DNA from 4 places in the Gordonia sp. CPCC 205515 genome. Region 2 is predicted to be linked to each of the others. Evidence: predicted binding sites of a transcription regulator. Region 2 holds the regulator's gene; each other region holds the start of a gene.

Region 1 (3,733 bases), on a different contig from region 2:
AGGTCTTCGGCCTCGACCGCACCGACGACGGCGTCCCCGCCTTCGAGTTCCTGATCGGCTCACCCGAGCCCGGCGCGCCGCTGGACATCGGTAACGGCGCGTTCGTCGTACCTCCGCACTCACTCGAGGACTGCCTGCGCGCCGACCTCGTCGCGGTGCCCGGCGGCAGCACCAACGGGCCGTACCCGGCGGAGATCCTCGACACCTTGCGCGGCGTCGTCGACAACGGTGGCCGCGTCCTCACGGTGTGCTCAGGGGCATTCGCCGCCGGCGCCGCAGGACTCCTCGACGGTCGCCGCTGCACCACCCACTGGCGCTACGGCGCCAAGCTCGCCGAGACCTTCCCGAAGGCGATCGTCGACACCGACGTGCTGTTCGTCGACGACGGCCCGATCACCACCAGCGCCGGGACCGCGGCGGGGATCGATGCGGCGCTACACCTGGTTCGGGAGGAATTCGGACCCGACGTCGCCAATCGCATCGCGCGCCGCATGGTCGTGCCACCGCACCGCGATGGCGGTCAGCGACAGTTCGTGGAGGCCCCGGTACCCGCCTGTGAGTCCGACGGCTTCGCGACGATGCTGCAGTGGATGGTCGAGCACCTCGACCGCGAGATCGCCGTCGACGACCTCGCCGCCCGCATGCACATGTCGAGTAGGACCTTCGCCCGACGATTCGTCGAAGAAGTCGGGGTGTCGCCGCACAAGTGGCTGACCGAGCAGCGCGTGCTGCATGCGCGCCGCCTGCTCGAATCCACCGACCTGGCCGTCGACGCGGTCGCCGGCAAGGCCGGGTTCGCGTCGGCGACACTGCTGCGACACCACTTCAACGCCGCGGTCGGGGTCACCCCGACGGTCTACCGGCGGCGTTTCGCCGCGCCGTAGATAACTCCGGGACACTAGTCCGTCGCGTAGGAGTCCTTGAAGGACACCCGCGGGGTGGTCGCCGAGTGGTACGCGGCCAGTGCCACGAAGACCACCGCCGCGACCCCGAACACCACCGCGAGCACCAGCGCCGCGATGTGCACGACGTCGAAGGTCAGTCCCCCGCCCGAGGCGCTGAACAGCACGGCAACCACCGCCAGCACCGTCCCCAGCAACGCCCAGGCCGCACTCCGCAGCCGCGGCGCGACCACAGACGCATAGAAAAGTCGCTGATAGATGGCCAGCTCGAACTCGTCGACCGCAGCCAACCGCACCGCGTCGTCCCCGGCCAGGGCGCGCAGATCGCGCGCCAGTGTCACATCCCCCTGCAGCTTGCGGGTCTCCCGCTCGCGATAGCGCACGTAGGCGATCACGCCCACCGTCACCGCGATCAACCCCAAGCCGACAACTGCTCCCCACTTGTCCACGACCCCACACGGTACAGGTCACACCTGTGCGCGAGGTGCGCCAGGTCACAAGCCGGAATCCGGGAGCAACGATGCCGTTTTCGCCCTTGCACATGCCGCCGCGCCCAAGTAAAGTATCGAACATCAGTTCGAGACCATGGGGGGTGAGGCTCGGTGACCAGCACCAACGTCGGTGAGACAGCGGTCTCGCTCTACGGTGAACTCGACGAGTTGCTGGATCGGATCGCCGCCCACAACGCGACCGCCGACTCCTATCAGGACACCATCGCCGCGGCCGAAGCCCACGAACGCAGTGCCCGACGGATGAGTTACCTCGGGTTGCAGCGGGTGATGGAGTGCAACGACCGCGGGGTGGCGGGCTTGGAGGGCTACCGGTCGATCAACGACTTCATGGCGTTTGCCCTGCGGATCACCGACCCCGGACGCCGTCGCAAACTGATGTTTCATCTGATGCCGATGTACTCGCTGACCGGGGAACTACTGGCACCGAAGTGCCCGAACCTGGCCGCCGCATTGGCCGACGGGGCGATCGGCCCCGATCACGCGATCACTGTCATCGACATCCTCACCAAGATCCCCGGCGCGGTGGACCCCGAGGTACGTGAGGCGGCCGAGGCCGAGATGGCTGAGCATGCGCGCTCGTTCATGCCGCAAGAACTCAAGGTGCTCGGCGCCGACTTGTTGGCGCGCATCGACCCCGATGGCACCCTCACCGACGACAAAGACCGACGACGACAACGCTCGCTGTACCTGTCCAAGCAGGACACCCAGTTGATGGCCACCCTCGAAGGCCACCTCGACCCGGCCACCACCGCCCTGCTCCGACTGGTCCTCGACGCCTGGGCCGCCCCCGGAATGAACATGCCCGACAATCCGGACTCACCCTGCGGCAACAAAGACGACGCCGACCCCGAAGCGTTGAAGGCCGCCGCCAGAACCGATTTCCGTACCCAGGCCCAACGTAATCATGATGCGCTGCACGCCTTGCTCAAGGCCGTGGCCGACGGAGGCCTGCTCGGGAAATCCCACCGGGGTTTGCCGCCGCATCTGATCGTCACCATCACCGAAACCGCGTTGCGGGAGCGGGCCGGGGTCGCGACGACCGCCGGAGGGGATCTGCTACCGATCTCCGAGGTCATCGAGTTGGCCGCCGACGCCCACCCGCACCTCGCGGTCTTCACCGGCCACAGCGCCGAACCACTCTATCTGGGAGACGGTCACCGGTTGGCGAATCAAGCCCAACGCATGATGCTGCTCGCCCGCGATGGCGCGGTGTGCACGTGCCCGGGGTGTAGTCAGCCGTTCACCCACCTCGAGGTCCATCATGCGGAAAAAGATTGGGCCGATGGCGGGTTGACCGACATCATCGACCTCGCCGGCGCGTGCCCGAAACACAATCGGATGGTCGGGGATCAGCCCGGACAATGGTCGACCCACATCATCAAAGACGGACCCGACGCCGGGCGCCCCGCCTGGGCCCGCAACGGCCGTGACGGGCCCGGCCCGGCGCGGGTCAACCGCACCGGCATCGTCGCCCACGACTTCGCCCGCCGCCTCGCCGCGCGACGAGCCAACACCCCCACCCACCAGAACCGGTCGAGCACAACCGAACCCAAAGTATCGACCGGACCACCATCCACACCGGAGGAGCGACGCCGCATCCCACGGCTGATCGCCTCGGGCTGGGCCGTCACCACCATTGGCCTGACACCGCCCAACTGACACGTGCTGCGGCCACTCACTCGGCAGGGGTGCGTGGCTCCCGCGTGCCCGAAAGACAGAAACGAACCCCCGCCGGGGGCTGTCCGGCGGGGGTTCGTTCTCGGGATGGTCAGGCGATCTGCGCCTGCCACATCCAGTGCAACTGCTCGAGCTTGGAGGCGAAGCCGATCAGCAGATCCTGCGTGACCGGGTCGGTCTTCTCGGTCACCGAGATCCGCTCACGCAGACCAGCGATGACAGTCTGAAGGTTCTCCACGACGGCGGCAACCACGTCGCCGTCCTTGGTCCAGCCCTCACCAAACCCCTTGGTGTGGGCCGTCTTCGCGACAGTCTCCGCGCGACCGTCCGGGCTCACCCCGATGGCGGTGGCGCGCTCGGCGGCGGCGTCGGTGAACTCGCGGGTCACGGTGACGAGCACGTCGAGCTCCAGGTGAACCGATCGGAACTGCTTTCCGACGACGTTCCAGTGCGCCTGCTTGGCGATCAACGACAGGTCGATGAGGTCGACCAGGGTCTCCTGCAGAGCCTGACCGGTGACGGCCTTCTGCTCCTCGGTCAGCGTGCTGGTGATGATTGCGGTCGAGTTACCCATGCGGACAACTCCTTTCCCGTCACGCAGGGCTGCTGCGTGACGAATCGAGTACAGGTCAGACCCGTACG
Region 2 (3,733 bases):
TGCCGCCGAGGTGCTCACCGCCACCGCCGGACTCGCGGAGGACCGCGGCTGGGTGGGGGCGACCACCGCGCTGATCAAGAAGGGCACGCCGGCGCCGGCGGCGGCCATCGCGTCGACGGAACAGTTCGTCGAGATGTTCACCAAGGTGGGCGGCCTGATGGCCGAGCGGGTCACCGACCTCAAGGACGTGCGCGATCGGATCGTCGCCGAGTTGCTGGGCGTTCCCGAACCAGGAGTACCCGAACCCGACGTCGCATCGGTGCTGCTGGCCGACGACCTCGCGCCCGCGGACACTGCGGGACTGGACCCGGCCTTGATCATCGCGCTGGTGACCCGGCTCGGCGGACCCACCAGCCATACCGCCATCATCGCCCGCCAGTTGGGTATCCCGTGTGTGGTCGCGGTATCCGGCCTCACCGATGTCCCGGTCGGCGCTCCGGTGCTGGTCGATGGCACGGCCGGCACCATCGAGGTGTCCCCGGACGAGGCGACCGCGGTCGCCGCAGTCGAACAGAGCCGTAAAGAGGCCGAGGCGGTCAAGTCGTGGACGGGACCCGGTCGAACCTCCGACGGTCATGAGGTGCTGGTGGTGGCCAACGTCGCCGACGGGGCGTCGGCCCGCACGGCGACGTCGTTCCCGGTGGAAGGTGTTGGCCTGTTCCGCACCGAGTTGGCGTTCCTCGATCGGCCGGACGAACCGTCGGTGGAGGAGCAGACGGCGCTCTACAAAGAGGTTCTCGACGCGTTCGACGGCCAGAAGGTGGTCATCCGGACCCTGGACGCCGGCTCGGACAAGCCGCTGAAGTTCGTCACGAAGCTCGACGAGCCGAATCCGTCACTCGGCGTGCGCGGCAACCGTATTGCCACCGACAACCCGCAGATCCGCGAACATCAGCTCGACGCCATCGCCGCCGCAGGCAAGGCCAGCGGCAACACGCCGTGGGTGATGGCACCGATGATCGCGACGCCGGCCGAAGCCGCCGAGTTCGCGGCGCAGGTCCGGGAGCGCGGCATGATCGCCGGCGTGATGGTCGAGGTCCCGGCCGCGGCCATCTTGGCCCCCGCGATCCTGGCCGAGGTCGACTTCGTCTCGATCGGCACCAACGATCTGACGCAGTACACGATGGCCGCCGACCGCATGTCGCCGGAGCTTGCCGGGCTCACCGACCCGTGGCAACCCGCGGCGCTGCACCTCATCCACAGTGTGGGGCAGGCGGGCGTCGCGGCAGGCAAATCGGTCGGTGTGTGCGGTGAGGCAGCTGCCGATCCGCTCCTCGCGTGCGTGTTGGTGGGCCTCGGCGTGAACTCGCTCTCGGCCGCGCCGGCCGCGTCCGCGGCCGTTGGTGCACGGCTGTCGGGCGTCACTCTCGACCAGTGCCGAAAAGCCGCCGAGGCCGTGCTGGCCACCACCGATCCGGTGGCCGCACGGGCCGCCGCCACCGCCGCGCTGGCGGACTGACCCCGGGGCCGGGAATGATGCGGCGGGTGCCGGGCCGGTGGCTCAGACCCGCCGCATCACCGTGACGACCTTGCCCAGGATCGCCGCGTCGTCGCCGGGGATCGGCTCGAACAGGGCGTTGTGTGGCATCAGCCAGATGTGCCCGTTCTTGCGCTTGAACGTCTTGACGGTGGCCTCGCCATCGATCATCGCGGCGACGATGTCGCCGTTGTCGGCGACGCTCTGCTGACGCACCACCACCCAATCCCCGTCGCAGATCGCCGCGTCGATCATCGACTCGCCGACCACCTTCAACAGGAACAGCGATCCCTCGCCGACCAATTCGCGGGGCAGCGGAAAGACGTCCTCCACTGCTTCTTCGGCGAGGATCGGGCCGCCTGCCGCAATCCGTCCGAGCACCGGCACGAACGCCGGGGTCGGCAAGGGCGTGCCGTCGGCCGCAGCGCTGCCACCCGGCGGGTTGTTGTGCTCGCCGTCGGAGATGTTCACCGCGCGCGGCCGATTGTGGTCGCGCTTGAGGAGACCTTTGCGCTCGAGTGTGCGCAGTTGATGGGCCACCGACGACGTCGAGGTGAGCCCCACCGCGTCGCCGATCTCGCGGATGCTCGGCGGGTACCCGCGCTCACGCACGGATTGCCGGATGTAGTCGAGCACTCCGCGCTGGCGCGGGGTCAGGGATGCCTCGGCGGTCTCCGGGTCCTGGGCGCCGGCCGCCGGGCCGGTGGTGGCCTGGCCGGTATGCCGGGCGTCGTGCCCGCCGGACTTGTTGCTCATCGGTGAGTCCTTCCTCTCGGTCGGGAACTGGTTCGGGTTGCGAAACGGCTGGTCGTTCGAGTGGTACAGCGCCGACAGTAGCCGAAGTCACCGACATGTTCAAACATGTGTTCGAGGTGTTTTGCGGTTTGTCGCGACTTTGTCGGAGGGGCGTGCTAAAACTCGAACATACGTTTTATCGATCACGTGTTCGACGTTCACGTGTTCGAACCGACACCCTCCGGAGGACACCATGAGCACCGCCACCATCACCCGCACCGCAGCCCCGACCAGCTCCGCAGCTCTTACCGGTACCGCCGCCCCGAAGGGTCGCGTGCGCGCCACCAGGGTCGGTGATCGCCCGGTGCGGGGAGTCGAACCCGCGTTCGGTCGTCCGGCAGACGGACGGCCGCTCGGCCCGCTGCCCGCGACGCCGCGGGTGCGGGGCAGCCGGTGCGCGGCCCCGGCGTCGAGTCTGCGCGCGTCACAGCAGGCGGGTGCGGTGGCAGAGCCCCGCCCGACCGTCGCCCGCCGGGTCTACGCCCGCCGCCGCGCCGCAGCCGTGGCCGTGCTGGTCGGCGTGGCGCTCGCCGGGCTGGTGTGGGTGGTCGCGATCGTCGGTTCCGGCTACGCCGCGTCGGTCGCGCCCGCACCCATCGGCACCGAGGTGGTGCACGTGCGGTCGGGCGATTCGCTGACGTCGATTGCCGAGCGGATCGCCCCCGACGTGCCGCGGCAGGCCGTCATCGACGAGATCGTGGCCCGCAACGACCTGTCCGGCGCCGGACTGCATGTGGGGCAGGCGCTGGTCGCGCCCGCGTACCGGTGACGCGTGGGCGGTATTCTCGGGGGCATGCGCTGCCCGTTTTGTAAGAACGAGGACACCAAGGTCATCGATTCACGCGTCGCCGATGAAGGCCAGGCGATCCGTCGCCGCCGGTCGTGTGCACAGTGCGGGCGCCGGTTCTCCACCGTCGAGAGCGCCGTCCTGTCGGTGGTGAAGCGCAATGGTGTCACCGAGCCGTTCAGCCGCGAGAAGGTGATGCGCGGCGTGCGTCGCGCCTGCCAGGGCCGTGCCGTCGAAGAGGACGCGCTGGCCAAACTCGCACAACAGGTGGAGGACACCGTCCGGCAGTCCGGGTCCGCGGAAATCCCCAGCAACGAGGTCGGGCTGGCGATCTTGCGTCCCCTGCGCGACCTCGACGAGGTCGCCTACCTCAGGTTCGCATCGGTCTACCGCTCGTTCGACTCGATCGAGGACTTCCAGCACGAGATCGACGATCTGCGAGGCGTGTCCTCGTCCGTGGACGACCCGATGTCCCCGTCGGCCGACGACCAGATCTCAACCGAATCCGTCCAGAGCTCGTAACGCCCGCTTCTCCGAGATGGGGTAGGCGGTGCCCAGCCGTTGGGCGAACAGTCCGACACGCAGTTCCTCCACCGTCCAGTGAGCGAACTCGTTGAATGTGTCGCGGTGTGCCGCCGGCAATTGATTCAGTCGACGATTCCAGTGCGCGACAA
Region 3 (3,733 bases), on a different contig from region 2:
CGCCCGGGACTCGCGGCCGCGAAGGCCTCGGCCTCGCCGATCGTCGCGACCGTCAAACCCGTGGCACCGGAGTCGATTTGACGTGCGGCGATCTCGGCGCACTTGTGCGTCTTGGCATGCGGCCGCAGGTCGAGCCCCGCTGCGCGCACCCGCTCGGCGACGGTGGCCAGGTTGCGGTCGAGACGCGCAGTGTCGACGGCCAGGAACGGGGTGTCGGGCAGCTTCACTCGGAATCGTCCGGCGTCGATGATTTGCCCAGCGCCGCCGCGGATTCCCCGAAGACCAGATAGTCCTGGTGCAGGATGCGCGTGGTGATCCGCGGGGCGATGCGGTGCCCGAGCTCGGTGAGATCACCGAGCAGTGACCCGACCCGTTCCGGCCGGTCGATGATGCCGTGCAGTACGCGCGCTGCGGCCTTGTCCACGTCCCAGACACCGGTCTGGTGGTCGTATGCCTCGGTCGGTGCGATCATCCGGGTCCGCACCAGCGGCAGCCGCACGTTGGTGAATGTCACGTGATCGCTCAGACTTTCGGTGCGCACGACATCGCTGAACGCCTCGATCGCCGCCTTCGACGCGGTGTAGGCACCGAACCGCGGCACCCGGGACTGCACCGCCATGGACGTCACGTTGACGATATGCCCGGACTGCCGGCGCACCATGTGCGGCAGCAACCCCAGCACGAGATTGACCGCCCCGAAGTAGTTCACCGCCATCACCCGCTGGTAGTCGTGCGCGCGATCGGTCGCGTTGATCGTCGCCCGCCGGATCGACCGGCCGGCATTGTTGACCAGTACATCGACGTGATCATGTTCGGCCAGAATGGTTTTGACCAACGTGGCGACCTCGCTCTCGTCGGCGATGTCGCACGGGTAGGCATAGGCCCGGCCGGGCGGGATGCCCGCTTTGCTCGGGGTGGCGGACAACTCGGCGACCGCGGCATCGAGACGCTCGGCGTCGCGCGCGACGATGAACACCGTCGCACCCCGGGCCACACACATCCGTGCGGTGGCCTTCCCGATGCCGCTCGACCCGCCAGTGATCAGGATGTTCTTGCCGACCAGCGGTCCCCGCGGGTCGAGCCGCCGGTGCCGATCCGGATCGAGGTGATCGGCCCAGTAGGTGAACAGACGAGGTCCGTACTCCTCGAGTTCGGGCAACGCGATCCCGTGCTCGTGGAGTTCGGCGATGGTGTCGTCGGATCGGAAGTCGACCGGCAGGGACAGTGTGTCGAGCAACGTCGGCGGGATACCCTGTTGGGCGGCAACGAGATCGCGGCCCACCCGCAACGGTCCGGTACCCGCGAGCCGCAGGAACGGTTCGACGATGCCGTTGGGCACCACGTCATGTCCGCGTGGTCCGCGGAATCCGGGGGCGATCGCGTTGTACATCGCGGTGACAGTGCGTCGGCGCGGGTCGCTCAGGTGATACACCCGTCCGCCCCGATCCGGGTCGACCGCCAGCAACGCGACGAGCGAGGTCGCCACGAAGTCGACCGGCACGATGTTGACCGTGCCGAGATCGGGCATCAGCAGCGGGAGGGCGGACGGCACATGGCCGAGCAGTCGCAGATGGCCGAAGAAGTAGTAGGGTCCGTCGATCTTGTCCATCTCACCGGTCCGCGAATCGCCGACGACCACCGACGGACGGTAGATACGCCAGCGCAGACCGATGCGCGCTCGGATCACCTTCTCCGCTTCGAACTTGGTCCGGTGATACGGCGTCGGAAAGCCCTGTCCGGTGTCGAAATCGTGCTCGGTGTAGGTCCCCCGGTGATCGCCGGCGACCGCGATCGACGACACATGATGCAGCATCGCACCGCGGGTGAGCGCGAAGTCGGCGACGTGCGACGTGCCCTCCACATTCGCTGCCTGCTGGGCTTCGGCGTCGGCGGTCAGGTCGTAGATCGCGCCGAGATGGATGACGTGGTCGATGCGGGGCAGTTCGTCGGGGCGGATGCCGAGTCCCGGTGTGGTGAGATCGCCGCTGACCGGAACGATCATCCCGAGACGTTCGGTGTCCGGATAGAGGGCGTCGAATCGCTCCGACGATGTCGGTCGGACCAGCACGAAGATCTGCGCATCGGGCTCGACGATGCGCAGACGTTCGACGACCCGACTACCGATGAAGCCGGTGCCGCCGGTGATGAAGTATGTGGTCATGGTGGTGGGTCGATTCTCCCTCGGCGCGCCGCCGTGTGCTGCCGTCCGCGCTTCTTACCGATCGGTAAGAAGCTGTTGGTCACAGCGTGTCATTTCCGTCGGGTGACTGCAACAACTACAGGGGGATCTCTCACTCGTTTCTCGAACATTAGTTCGATAGACTGTCGGGGTGGGATGGGATCAGGGACCACCGACGTGGTCGGAGATGGAGCGCGTGCTCTCCGGTCGTCCGTCGGACGGTGGCCGACCGGGGGAGGCATTCGGACCGGGTGACGGCGGTGACAGCCCCGCCTGGTCGCGCAAGCGCGGCGCCTACCAGGCCGACGATGTCGAGCGCCGAGCCTCGGCGGTGCCGTTCGCCGAGCTGCATGCCCACAGCTCCTACAGCTTTCTCGACGGCGCGTCGATGCCCGAGGAGATGGTCACCGAGGCGCATCGCCTCGATCTGCGGGCGCTCGCGCTGACCGACCACGACGGGTTCTACGGCATCGTTCGATTTGCCGAGGCGGCGAAGGAGTTCGGCCTGCCCACCGTCTTCGGGGCGGAGTTGTCGCTCGAACCCGACGTCACCCGCACCGGGGTGCCGGATCCGCCGGGCGAACATCTGCTGGTGCTCGCCCGCGACAGTGAGGGCTATCGGCGCCTTTCGCGGACCATCGCCGACGCGCACATTGCCGCCGGGGAGAAAGGCCTGCTGCGCTATGACCGGGATCGGTTGCCCGACGACGCCTGCGGACACTGGCTGATCCTGACCGGCTGTCGCAAAGGTGCGGTGCGGCGAGCCCTCGATCGGGGCGGGCCGGGCGCTGCGCGTGGTGCCCTGACCGGACTGGTCGAGCGGTATGGCCCGAATGACGTCGCCGTCGAACTCACCGCCGGGGGCTTACCCGACGACGACGAACGCAACGCGATCCTGTCCGGCCTGGCCGGCGAGTTCGGGCTGACGACGGTGGCCACCACCGGTGCGCACTTCGCCGCGCCCCGGCGCCGGAGGTTGGCTCAGGCGGTCGCCGCGGTCCGTGCCCGCACCGACATCGAGACCATCGACGGCTGGCTCCCCGGTGTGGGCGGCGCGCACCTGCGCAGCGGCGACGAGATGCTCCGGCTGCTGCCGGGTCATCCCGAGGCCATCGACAATGCCGTCGGGCTGGCCGCCGACTGCGCGTTCGCCCTCGGACTGATAGCCCCGAAACTGCCGCCGTTCGACGTGCCCGACGGCCACACCGAGAACACGTGGCTGCGCGAACAGACGATGGCCGGTGCCCTGCGGCGTTACGGAACGCCGGGGGCGCACCCGCAGGCCTACCGACAGATCGAGCACGAACTCGCCATCATCGAGACGCTGACCTTTCCCGGCTACTTCCTCGTGGTCGCCGACATCGTGAACTTCTGCAAAGCCAACGACATCCTGTGCCAGGGCCGGGGGAGTGCGGCCAACTCCGCGGTCTGTTACGCGCTGGGCATCACCAACGTCGACCCGGTCGCCAACAAGCTGCTGTTCGAACGGTTTCTGGCGCCCGAACGGGACGGCCCACCCGACATCGACGTGGACATCGAATCCGATCGCCGGGA
Region 4 (3,733 bases), on a different contig from region 2:
CCTCGCCGATCTCGACTCGGTGCGCCGTTTCGCCGACGCCTTCACCGGTGCCGACGTGCTGGTGAACAACGCGGGTGTGATGGCCGTGCCGCTGCGCCGGACCGCCGATGGTTTCGAGATGCAGATCGGCACCAACCACCTCGGTCATTTCGCATTGACCGCGCTCATCCTCGACCGAATCTCCGATCGCGTGGTCACGTTGTCTTCCGGGGTCCATCAGATTGGTCGGATCGACCTTGGCGACCTCAACTGGGAACTTCGGCGCTATCGGCGCTGGCAGGCCTACGGCGACTCCAAGATGGCCGACCTGATGTTCGGCAAGGAGTTGGCGGCGCGGTTGTCGGCAAGCGGATCGTCGACGACGTCGATGATCGCCCATCCCGGATACGCGGCCACCGAATTGCAGGGGCGGTCGGAGAACTTCACCGATACGTTCATGCGGCTCATGAACACACTGCCGGTCGCGCAATCCGCGGCCGCCGGCGCGCTGCCGACCCTGTACGCCGCCACCTCGCCCGACGCCACCAACGGCACGTTCTACGGCCCGACGAAGCTGTTCGGCATGCACGGGGCCCCCGGACGGTCGGGGTACAACAAGCGCGCCGACGACGTCGCGGTTCGCAAAGGACTGTGGGAGTTGTCGGAGAAGCTGACTGGGACCCCATTCGGGATCTAGCTCGCGTTCTTGACCCTTCGTGACGCTCGCTCGTTCCTCGCGGGCTCCTCAGGGGGCGGGGCCAGGGTCGCGTTCGTTCCTCGCGGGCTCCTCAGGGGGCGGGGCCAGGGTCGCGCTCGTTCCTCGCGGGCTCCTCAGGGGGCGGGGCCAGGGTCGCGCTCGTTCCTCGCGGGCTCCTCAGGGGGCGGGGCTAAGGTCGCGCTCGTTCCTCGCGGGCTCCTCAGAAGAAACGATCCCTGAGGTGCGAGGCGCAAGCCGAGCCACGAAGGGCAAGGCCGGTGACCTTTACGCGACGTTGAACTTGATCGCGTTCGAGGCGCCCGAGATGGTGTCGGTGACGGTGATGCCGTAGGCGCCCGGCGTGCGCAGCAGATAGGTGTGCGTCGCGGTGCAATCCTGGGTCTTGAACAGCTGCGCCTTGGCCGGGATCTTGGGGCCGGTGATGCGGATTTCCATCTTGCACTCGTTGCCGTCGATCACCGGTCCGGCGTCGATGGTCGAGTTCCAGCGCACGCCGAGCTGCGAGTTCTTCGGATAGGTGTTGTCGCCGACCGGCTGTGTCTTGGGGGCGTAGACCCATGTGTTGATGGACTTCACACCGTTGGGTGCGTCGGGGCGGCCGAGCTTGCCGAAATGCTGGGGCTTGTCGCTCGACGACCCCAGCGCCGAACTGCCCGCGTCCAGGAGATTCGAACTGCCCATGTCCGCGCTGCCGGAACTGCCGAACAGGTCGCCCAGCGGATCGGCGGACGCGGGCGCGGCGACAGCGGTGATCGCTGCGGCGCTCAGGAGGACGGCGGCTACGGACGTGCGGTTCATGATTCTCTCTTCGACCCCGGGGCATGTGTTGATAACGATTCGATTAAAGCACGTGGTGGGGCGCCCTTTCGAATCACCAAACGCCGAGCGGGCGGAACTGCACGCTGATCCGCGCACCCACCCCACTCGTCTTCGGCACCGCGTGCTCCCATGTCCGCTGGCAGCTGCCACCCATCACCAGCAGGTCACCCGGGCCGACGACAAAGCGCAGCGACGACCCGCCGCCGCGGGGCCGCAGCAGGAGCGGGCGGGGAGAGCCGAGCGAGAGGATCGCGACCATCGTGTCCTCGGAGTTGCCGCGACCGATCCGGTCGCCGTGCCACGCGACACTGTCGTCGCCGCTCCGATACAGGCACAACCCGGCGGTCGCGAACCCGCCGGGCAACTCGTCGCGATAGTGCGCCGTCAAGGTGTCGCGCGCGGTGACCAGTGTCGGATCGGGAAAATCGTGGGCCTCGTGATAGATCGCGACGAGCCGCGGCACGTCGACGACCCGGTCGTACATCTGCCGTCGTTCGGCCCGCCATGCTGCCGTGTCCCGGAGTCGGTCGAACAGCTGACCCGAGCCCGAGATCCACCCGGGCCGCAGATCCACCCAGGCGCCGTCGGACAGTTCGCGCCGGGTCGTCGACGTCAGCGACCCGATTTCGACGGTCTCCGACTGGTCGAACAGTGACGACTGGATGCCCGCGGTCATGCTGCCAGGGTAGCGGACGAATGCGAACACGCGTTCGATGATGCGGAAAACCGTGCAGGTTCACGAGATGTCCGTCACGTCCACCTGCAACTTTGTTGCGAACTGTGAAACATTTCGGTATCCAATAACAAGTGGTAGTAACTAACATTTCGACTGGAAGGTAGAGCGCGATGGCGTCATTTCTGTATCGGGTCGGAAGGTTCTCCTTCCGGCACAAGTGGTGGGTGATCGCCGTCTGGTTGATCGCCGCGCTCACCGTCGGTGGGTTGGTCGGGGCGCTGAGCCCCAAGTTCGCGAAGGACTTCAGCCTTCCCGGCACGGATTCCGGCACGGCCACCGAGCAGGTCCAGGAGTACTTCCCGGACGTCATGAAGCAGCAGGAAAGCGCGTCCACAAGCGTGCTGGTGGCAGCCGACGACGGACTTGCCGCCCACTCGTCGCAGATTGACGCACTGGTCACCGACCTGCAGAAACTGCCCGAACTGACCGACGCGAAGACCGTCGCCAATCCACTGGCGGTTGCGCAGGCGCAGCCCGCGATGTCGGCGACGGTGATCGGCGACGACGGCAAGGTTGGACTCATCCAAGTCCAGCAGAACACCAATCTCGCGGACTTGACGGTCGAGCAGAAAGATCAGTTGAAGGACATTCTGGCCGAGCATCGTGGCGGCGGGCTGCAGGTCGAGGCCACCGGTTCGCTGATGCAGGTCATGGAAGCCGGAGGCAAGTCCGAGCTGATCGGCTTCGCGGTGGCGTTCGTGGTGATGATTGTCGCCTTCGGCGCGCTCGTCGCAGCGTTCATTCCGCTCGTCACCGGCATCGTCGGCGTGCTGCTCACGATCATGTTGCTGACCTTGTCGGCCAAGTTCATCGACATCAACGAGACCGCCACCGCCATTGTGACCATGCTCGGCATCGCGGTCTCGATCGACTACGCGCTGTTCATCGTGTCCCGCTACCGCACCGAACGACGCCGCGGTGGTGATGCCGCCGATGCGGCCGGGCGCGCGGTGGGTACAGCCGGGTCCGCGGTGGTGTTCGCCGGCCTGACCGTCATCATTGCGGTGGTCGCACTGATGGTCATCGGCATCCCGCTGATCGCCCAGATGGGTATGGGCGCCGGTGTCGCGGTCGCGATTGCTGTGCTCGCCGCTCTGACGCTGATCCCCGCCCTGCTCGGCGCGGTGGGGCGTTTCGCCTTCACCCCGCGCATCCCGTGGATCAAGCACGCCGAGGAATCCGACACGGTCGACCCGCTTGGTGTGAAGTTCGGCCGGACTGTCGTCAAACGTCCGCTGCTATTCATCGTCGGCGGTTTGCTGGTGCTGGTGCTGGCGGCGATCCCGGTGTCGAAGCTCGAACTGGGTATGTCGATGACCAGCGACGACGAGGCGCCTGCCCAGTCGCTGCTGCAGCGTGGCTTCGGCGAGGGCATCAACGGTCCGCTGCTCGTGGTGCTGCACACCGACAACGGTGACGTCACCGCGGCTGCCGACAAGGCCGTCGCCCACATCAAGACGCTCGACGACGTGGCCAACGCC

What was found. The regulator LexA, encoded in region 2, represses DNA repair genes until DNA is damaged. The targets are predictions, from matches to a motif close to CGAACANNTGTTCG.
Region 1: AAFP30_RS07245 (DUF222 domain-containing protein) is a predicted target of LexA. The motif match lies at 1,469-1,482, and genes of this name have one in related genera.
Region 3: AAFP30_RS19990 (error-prone DNA polymerase) is a predicted target of LexA. The motif match lies at 2,304-2,317, and genes of this name have one in related genera.
Region 4: AAFP30_RS19340 (alpha-ketoglutarate-dependent dioxygenase AlkB) is a predicted target of LexA. The motif match lies at 2,216-2,229, and genes of this name have one in related genera.

Annotation. Positions count from the first base shown of each region.
Region 1 is NZ_JBCLVJ010000004.1:428,681-432,413, reverse strand. Features, by position in the region: gene AAFP30_RS07255 (GlxA family transcriptional regulator) at 1-884, shown strand, start outside; gene AAFP30_RS07250 (hypothetical protein) at 899-1,351, opposite strand; gene AAFP30_RS07245 (DUF222 domain-containing protein) at 1,505-3,073, shown strand; gene AAFP30_RS07240 (Dps family protein) at 3,183-3,665, opposite strand; gene AAFP30_RS07235 (organic hydroperoxide resistance protein) at 3,721-3,733, opposite strand, start outside.
Region 2 is NZ_JBCLVJ010000021.1:63,636-67,368, forward strand. Features, by position in the region: gene AAFP30_RS26425 (phosphoenolpyruvate--protein phosphotransferase) at 1-1,459, shown strand, start outside; gene lexA (transcriptional repressor LexA) at 1,502-2,233, opposite strand; gene AAFP30_RS26435 (LysM peptidoglycan-binding domain-containing protein) at 2,466-3,041, shown strand; gene nrdR (transcriptional regulator NrdR) at 3,066-3,581, shown strand; gene hrpA (ATP-dependent RNA helicase HrpA) at 3,555-3,733, opposite strand, start outside.
Region 3 is NZ_JBCLVJ010000013.1:11,163-14,895, reverse strand. Features, by position in the region: gene AAFP30_RS20000 (alanine racemase) at 1-221, opposite strand, end outside; gene AAFP30_RS19995 (SDR family oxidoreductase) at 224-2,161, opposite strand; gene AAFP30_RS19990 (error-prone DNA polymerase) at 2,331-3,733, shown strand, end outside.
Region 4 is NZ_JBCLVJ010000011.1:383,246-386,978, reverse strand. Features, by position in the region: gene AAFP30_RS19350 (oxidoreductase) at 1-676, shown strand, start outside; gene AAFP30_RS19345 (hypothetical protein) at 962-1,495, opposite strand; gene AAFP30_RS19340 (alpha-ketoglutarate-dependent dioxygenase AlkB) at 1,569-2,192, opposite strand; gene AAFP30_RS19335 (MMPL family transporter) at 2,363-3,733, shown strand, end outside.